DNA from 3 places in the Hahella sp. NBU794 genome. Region 3 is predicted to be linked to each of the others. Evidence: predicted binding sites of a transcription regulator. Region 3 holds the regulator's gene; each other region holds the start of a gene.

Region 1 (2,272 bases), 340 kb from region 3:
CGGAGGCCTTGGTGGCGGCGCGTACGTCGTCCAGGGTGTAGAGTTTGTTGTCGGTGATGGCTTTGACGATGTCGCCTTTGCAGACGCCGTTGCAACCGCAGATTTCTGTGTCGTCAGGCAATTCCGCGACGGCGTTGATGCCCTGGCGGCCGGAATCGCCCACCAAGTGTTGGCCGAACAGCAAGGTGTCGCGGAAGTCGCTGATGTTGGTTTTGTCGCGCATCAGTTGGAAGTACCAGGAGCCGTCTCCAGTGTCGCCGAACATGACGGAGCCGATGATTTTGTCCTCTCGGATCACCACCTTTTTATAGACGCCGCGCTTGGGGTCCTGAAACACGATGTTTTCGCTGTCGTTGTCCCCCAGGAAATTACCGGCGGAAAACACATCAATGCCAGTGACTTTGAGTTTGGTGGAGACTTCTTTCTGCTTGTAGATGCCAATGCCGTAGCCCGCCAGATGGTTGGCGCAGACTTTGGCCTGATCCCAAATGGGGGCGACTAAGCCGAATAATTCCCCCCGGTGTTGGACGCACTCGCCAATGGCGTAGATGCTGGGGTCGAAGGTCTGCATGGTGTCATTGACCACCACTCCGCGCTCACAATACAAACCGCAGGATTGCGCCAGCTCGGTGTTGGGACGAATGCCGACCGCCATCACTACGATATCCGCAGGCAGCGTCTCGCCGGTGTCGAACTTGATCGCTTTGACGCCGCCATGTTCATCGCCTTCCAGGCAAGACGTGTTGGCGGACATGCGGAATTTCATGCCGCGCTCTTCCAGGGCCGCCTGTAGAAAGCGGGCGGAAGGACCATCCAGCTGGCGATTCATCAGAATTTCCAGGTTATGCACGACCGTGACGTCCATGCCGTGTTTCAACAATCCGTTGGCGGCTTCCAGACCAAGCAGGCCGCCGCCGATCACAATAGCGTGCTGTTTGGATTTGGCGGCGGACAGCATGGTGTCCACATCGGAAATATCCCGGAAGGTGATGACGCCTTTCAGGTCTTTGCCTGGCACAGGAATAATGAAGGGATTGGAGCCGGTGGACAGCAGCAGCCTGTCATAGGGCGCTTTCGTCCCGTCCGCCGCATACACGACCTTGTTGCGGCGATCCACTTTCAACGCCCGTTTTTCCCAGCCGGCGTACAAGGTGATCTGGTGGGTTTTGTACCATTCCATGTCGTTGATCATGATGTCTTCGAGCGTCTTTTCTCCGGACAACAACGGCGACAACATGATGCGGTTGTAATTGCCGTGAGGCTCTGATCCGAACACGGTGATGTCGTATTTATCCGGCGCTATTTTTAGCAACTCCTCGACCGTCCGCATTCCAGCCATTCCATTTCCGACGACGACTAATTTTTCTTTCATGGACCTTCTCCAGCTCACTGAATCCGCTACAGGCTAATTGACTCTGGTAGAGCATGAATGGCGCCAATCGGCCAAGTTGGATTTTTAAGTGGCTGTAAATAAAAGAGTAATTTTCGGTTTTGGAGGTTTTATAGGACGTTGTGCATTTTGATGGTGCGGAATTTAGAGTGAGTTTTGATCTAAAAAAGTGCGCAAATTTTAGTTGGCGCCCAACAAGAGTGATTAATTTGGTGCGACTTTGGTTTTTTGTGTTGCGCCTATTTGGTGCGTTTTTATGGCGGGTAAAACGCCTAACGCCCTGTCTGATAAATTTAATTATCTGATATACATAGGTATTTACGTTTTTCCCCTGTTGCGAGCGAAATATCCAGGCAGGCTGAAAGGAGGTTGGACAGGCTCGATTTGTCGGTTGGCACAGCTTTTGTAGTTCCTGTGAGTGCTTTTCTATAAGAACTCAACTGCCAATAAGACAGGAAGATTTATGTCATCCGATAAACTCAATATTCTGGATCTGTCCCAAGGGGGCGTCCGAACCTTGCATTACACCTGGTTCGCGTTTTTCCTCACGTTCGTCATGTGGTTTTCCCACGCGCCGATGAAGCCCTTCATTGTGGAAGCCTTCAATATGTCCAATGAGCAGTGGAAGGCGCTGCTGATTTTGAACGTGGCGCTGACCATTCCTGCGCGTATCGTTATCGGCATGTTGGTGGATAAGTTCGGCCCGCGTGCGGTGTACAGTCTGTTGCTGATGATTTCCGCTTTCCTGTGTTGGGGATTTGCGTTTTCCACGACCTTTGAGCAGCTTGCTCTGTTCCGCTTTCTGTGTGGATTCATTGGCGCTGGTTTTGTCATTGGCATTCGTCTGGTCGGAGAGTGGTTTCCCGCTAAAACCGTCGGCGT
Region 2 (2,272 bases), 120 kb from region 3:
ACTATTGTCTTTCGCCATAACTTAGTTTCCACCATCGACAGATAAACAGGTCACTGGGGAAGCCGCCGCCTCCTTGTCGATAAGTGTAGTTCATTCCTTTGATTTTTCAGTGAAAAACCATCAGACGTAATAATCCACCATGCGATCCGTGGCCAGCGCCTGCTCGATTCCCGCCACAGTTGCGCCGTCTTCATCCCCTTCGCCGGCAAACAGACCGCCATCGGCGCCGCCGGATTCCTGACCGCTACCGGTTCCCGTCTGTTGCTGCTGACTGGAGACGTCAAACTGGGATAACTGCAAGCCTTGCTCCGCCAGCAATTCCCGGAGCCGATGCGCCGTGCCTTCCGCCATATCGCGTACGATGGCGTGAGGGCTTTGAATCTGCACATGGGCCTGGTCTTTCTGCACATGAATTTTCATTTCAATGGGACCCAACTCCGGCGGATTCAGATGCACGCTGGCGGATTGAATCTTCTGTCCCACGAACCAGACCACTTTCTGCGCCATGCCCTCGCCCCAATCGTCTCCCTGCACCGGTTGCTGCAGTGTAGTGACATAAGGCGGCGCGGCCGCATCGACTTTGAATTCCGCTCGGATATTGGCGGCGACTCCGTGCAAGGCATTGGGCTTGGCCGCGCTCTGCGACTCCGCCAGCTTCAGCAGCGCGGCATCCAGCGTCTCGCCATCGGCGCCAGCTTCCTGTTCGCCGCCATTGCCGTTTGCGGCAAGCGCCTGTGTCAGTTTGATCAGTTCGCCGCCCTTTTTGTCCCCCATCTTCTCTTCATCGCCCTCGACTCCATCAACGCCTTCAACGGCGTCGTGTACCGCCCGCGCCAGAGGCGTGAGCGCATTTTGTCCGGTAGGATCTGCGCCCTCCTCTTTATCCCCCGACAATTCAGCCAAGGCCATCGCCTTGATGGATTCTTCATCGCCTTCCACTGAGGTTTGCTCTCCTGACGGCAATTTCACTCCGCTCTGCGGCGCGGTCTGATCTATATCCGTCAGCGCTGCTTGGGCGACAGCCACTGCATCCTCCGATGTCTTATCGTCATCAGGCGCTTTTTTGTCATCGCCTTTTTCCGCTTTGACGTCTTTCTTATCCACTTTGTCTGTCTTGTCCGCGACTTCCCGATCCAGCACCTCAGAGAAGCGATCATCCTTATCATTCATAGCGTTAGCCTCATCCCTCTGATTGCCTGACGGCTTCGGAGTCGATTTCGGCGCGACTTTGGGTATATCAATAAATGCCACTGAGCTGTCCATTTACTGTCCTCAAATCCAAGTTACAACTTACCTGCGGATGCAACGGGTCTCACCAGCGCCAACGCGGCAATCGCTGTCGCGAAAGCGGCAAAACCATTGTTTTGAGGGATAAATGCACAGATCAGGCCAAGTTACGCCAGAGCGGGATCAAAGACTTTTAGAGAAGATAGAGAGGAGGAAAAAATAAACGCGGGATATTTCAACGCAAACAACCGACTCACACCGCCGGCGGGGACGATGCAGCGCCTGCTACACCTGTTCCCGTAATAAAGACTGTACGACTTCAAATTCCTGCTCGATGGAGTCAAACACTTCCCGCGCTTTCTCCATTTGCTTGAACTTGCCGATCAACTCGCCTTGCCGACACAGTTCGGACAGCGCCGGCAAGCCCAGATTGGTAGCGCTGCCTTTGATGCTGTGACAGCCGCGACTGAATGCGTCCGGGTCATTGCAGTCCAGCGTCGCGCGAATGGCGCGCATACGTTCGATTGTATCTCCGATAAAGGTCTCCACCAATATCTGAAAGTCGTCTTCCATTACTTCCCGCAGTTCCGCCAGGGCGCCCATATCAAGGTGAGACAGATCGTTCGAACTCATATTCAAGCTTGCCACTCATAATCCACTTCAACGATGTTGCCCTGACCGAAGTACTCCACGCGGCTGCACATGGAGAGCAGCAGGGCTGTGCCACGACCACTATAACAGGTCGGACCCGGTAATTTACCGTCGAGTTTCTGATAATCAAAGCCTTTTCCACTGTCTTCCACGCGAATCGTCAATACGCCACCAGCGACCGCGCCTTTATGACGCACGTCCACCTTCACGAAATGGCCATCCAGCTGACGAATACGCTCCTCGCGAAGACGGTAATATTCCGCAAATCCATCCGGGCTGGCCTTGAGCTTGGAGTGCAGGCCCAGCACGCCGTGCTCCAGAGCATTGGTGTAGAGTTCGCTGAGAATGGTGAACATCTCGCCGTTGCGCGTGCGCAGGCCGGGCACTTCCATGA
Region 3 (2,272 bases):
GAGCCGCAAGGAACGTAAGCTTAAGATGGAAGAGCTGCTGCAGGAGTTTCACATCACCCATATTCGCAAAAGCCTTGGCATGAGTCTCTCGGGGGGCGAGCGTCGACGCGTGGAAATCGCTCGTGCGCTGGCTACGGAGCCAAAGTTTGTCTTATTGGATGAACCTTTCGCCGGGGTGGATCCTATTTCCGTCAATGATATCAAGCAGATTATTGAGCATCTCAAAAAGCGCGGCATCGGCGTTTTAATTACAGACCATAATGTGCGCGAGACCTTGGATATTTGTGAACGCGCCTATATTGTCAGTGAAGGATTTATTATCGCAAGCGGCGCCCCAAGTGATATCCTTGCCAACCCAAAGGTTAGAGAGGTCTATCTGGGTGACCAGTTCAAACTTTAGTTTAACCGGCGGCCTCCATCCAAGATGGACCCCAAGGCTCAAGAGCTTAGGATTAAAGCACCTAATAACTATGAAAAACTCACAAGATCTGTGCCTGAATCGGTGGTAAGCATCAGATGGTTATGAAAACTTCATTGCAGTTAAAGCTGGGTCAACAGCTGACCATGACCCCGCAACTGCAACAAGCAATAAAACTTTTGCAGCTTTCAACACTGGATTTACAGCAGGAGATTCAACAAGCGCTTGAGTCCAACCCCATGCTGGAAGTGTCTGAAGAAGACGAATCTCCCAACCACGTTCAGAACGATACGATCAGCGACATGCTCGCTAACAACTCCAGCAAGGAGCGAACGCAAGAGTCGGGCATGGATGAAGGAGGATTCGCTGAAGAGGACAACTGGTCCGATTCCATTCCGAACGACCTCCCCGTCGATACCGCCTGGGATGATGTCTTCCAGAGCGGATCAAGCAGCTACAGCGGCGGCGAAGATGACGAATACGACTTCGAATCCCGCAATAGCAAAGGCGAAACCCTGCAAGACCACCTTCTCTGGCAACTAAACCTTACCCCCATGTCCGACATTGACCGCATGATCGCTGTTGCGATAATTGATGCAGTCAATACTGACGGCTATCTCTCCCTCACTCCAGACGAAATTCATGGCGGACTGCAAACTGAGGGGGAAGAAGAAATTGAGCTGGACGAAGTACGCGCCGTTTTAAAACGCGTACAGCAATTCGATCCTCCTGGAGTCGCCACCTGCAACTTACAGGATTGCCTGCTAAGCCAGCTGAATCAGTTGCCTAAAGACACCCCCTGGCTCGGTCAGGCCAAGCTGGTGGTCAGCCACTATATCAATCTGCTTGGCAACCGCGACTACGCCCAGTTGATGCGCCGCAGCCGCCTGAAAGAAGACGATCTGCGGGAAGTTCTCAAACTGATTCAAAGTCTGAACCCAAGGCCGGGCGAAGGCATTCAGGAAAGCAATACCGAATACGTGGTTCCTGACGTTATCGTCAAAAAAGCCAACGGCCGCTGGCTGGTGGAGCTGAACCCTGAAATCGCTCCCAAGATCCGCATCAACCCTGGCTATGCAGGTTTGGTGAGACGCGCGGACAACAGCTCAGACAACACTTATTTACGCGACCAGTTACAGGAAGCACGCTGGTTTATCAAAAGCTTGCAAAGCCGTAATGAAACTCTGTTGAAAGTCGCTTCACAAATCGTCGAACATCAGCAAGGATTCCTTGAGTACGGCGAAGAGGCGATGAAGCCACTGGTGCTGCACGATATTGCGGAGGCGGTGGAGATGCATGAGTCGACGATTTCCCGAGTGACCACCCAGAAATACATGCACACTCCTCGCGGCGTATTTGAGCTGAAGTACTTTTTCTCCAGCCATGTCAGCACAGACACGGGTGGCGAGTGTTCTTCGACCGCTATTAGAGCTATTATCAAGAAGTTAGTCGCGGCGGAATCACCGAAGAAACCATTGAGCGACAGCAAAATTGCTGCGCTGCTTGGCGACCAGGGCATCAACGTCGCCCGTCGCACGATCGCAAATTACCGGGAGGCGCTTTCCATTCCGCCTTCCAATGAACGTAAGCGGTTAATTTAAAAGGAGGAATGCAGGCATAAGACTTAAATCAAATAGTCACAAATTGGATGTGCTAGTATTTTTCATGGAAGTGCAAAATTCATAATGCACCGTATATTGGCATTAGGAGCAAAGTATGCAAATGAACATCACCGGACATCAAGTCGAGTTAACTGAAGCACTGAAAGACTACGTTAACAACAAGTTCGACAAGCTCGAACGACACTTCGACAGTATCAGTAATGTCCAAGTTACGCTCTCCATTCAAAAACAG

What was found. Region 3 encodes sigma-54, which starts transcription at its own class of promoters, with help from an activator protein. Its sites were predicted from a motif close to TGGCACNNNNNTTGCTNT; they were not measured.
Region 1: the regulator sigma-54 is predicted to act here: its motif matches at 1,421-1,438, upstream of nirB (nitrite reductase large subunit NirB).
Region 2: the regulator sigma-54 is predicted to act here: its motif matches at 1,375-1,392, upstream of ACQYWX_RS07030 (flagellar hook-length control protein FliK).

What each region holds. Positions count from the first base shown of each region.
Region 1 is NZ_CP192738.1:1,091,391-1,093,662, forward strand. Features, by position in the region: gene nirB (nitrite reductase large subunit NirB) at 1-1,372, opposite strand, end outside; gene ACQYWX_RS04870 (NarK family nitrate/nitrite MFS transporter) at 1,854-2,272, shown strand, end outside.
Region 2 is NZ_CP192738.1:1,555,239-1,557,510, reverse strand. Features, by position in the region: gene ACQYWX_RS07035 (flagellar basal body-associated FliL family protein) at 1-18, opposite strand, end outside; gene ACQYWX_RS07030 (flagellar hook-length control protein FliK) at 121-1,170, opposite strand; gene ACQYWX_RS07025 (Hpt domain-containing protein) at 1,513-1,860, opposite strand; gene ACQYWX_RS07020 (ATP-binding SpoIIE family protein phosphatase) at 1,863-2,272, opposite strand, start outside.
Region 3 is NZ_CP192738.1:1,430,482-1,432,753, reverse strand. Features, by position in the region: gene lptB (LPS export ABC transporter ATP-binding protein) at 1-400, shown strand, start outside; gene ACQYWX_RS06410 (RNA polymerase factor sigma-54) at 523-2,019, shown strand; gene hpf (ribosome hibernation-promoting factor, HPF/YfiA family) at 2,135-2,272, shown strand, end outside.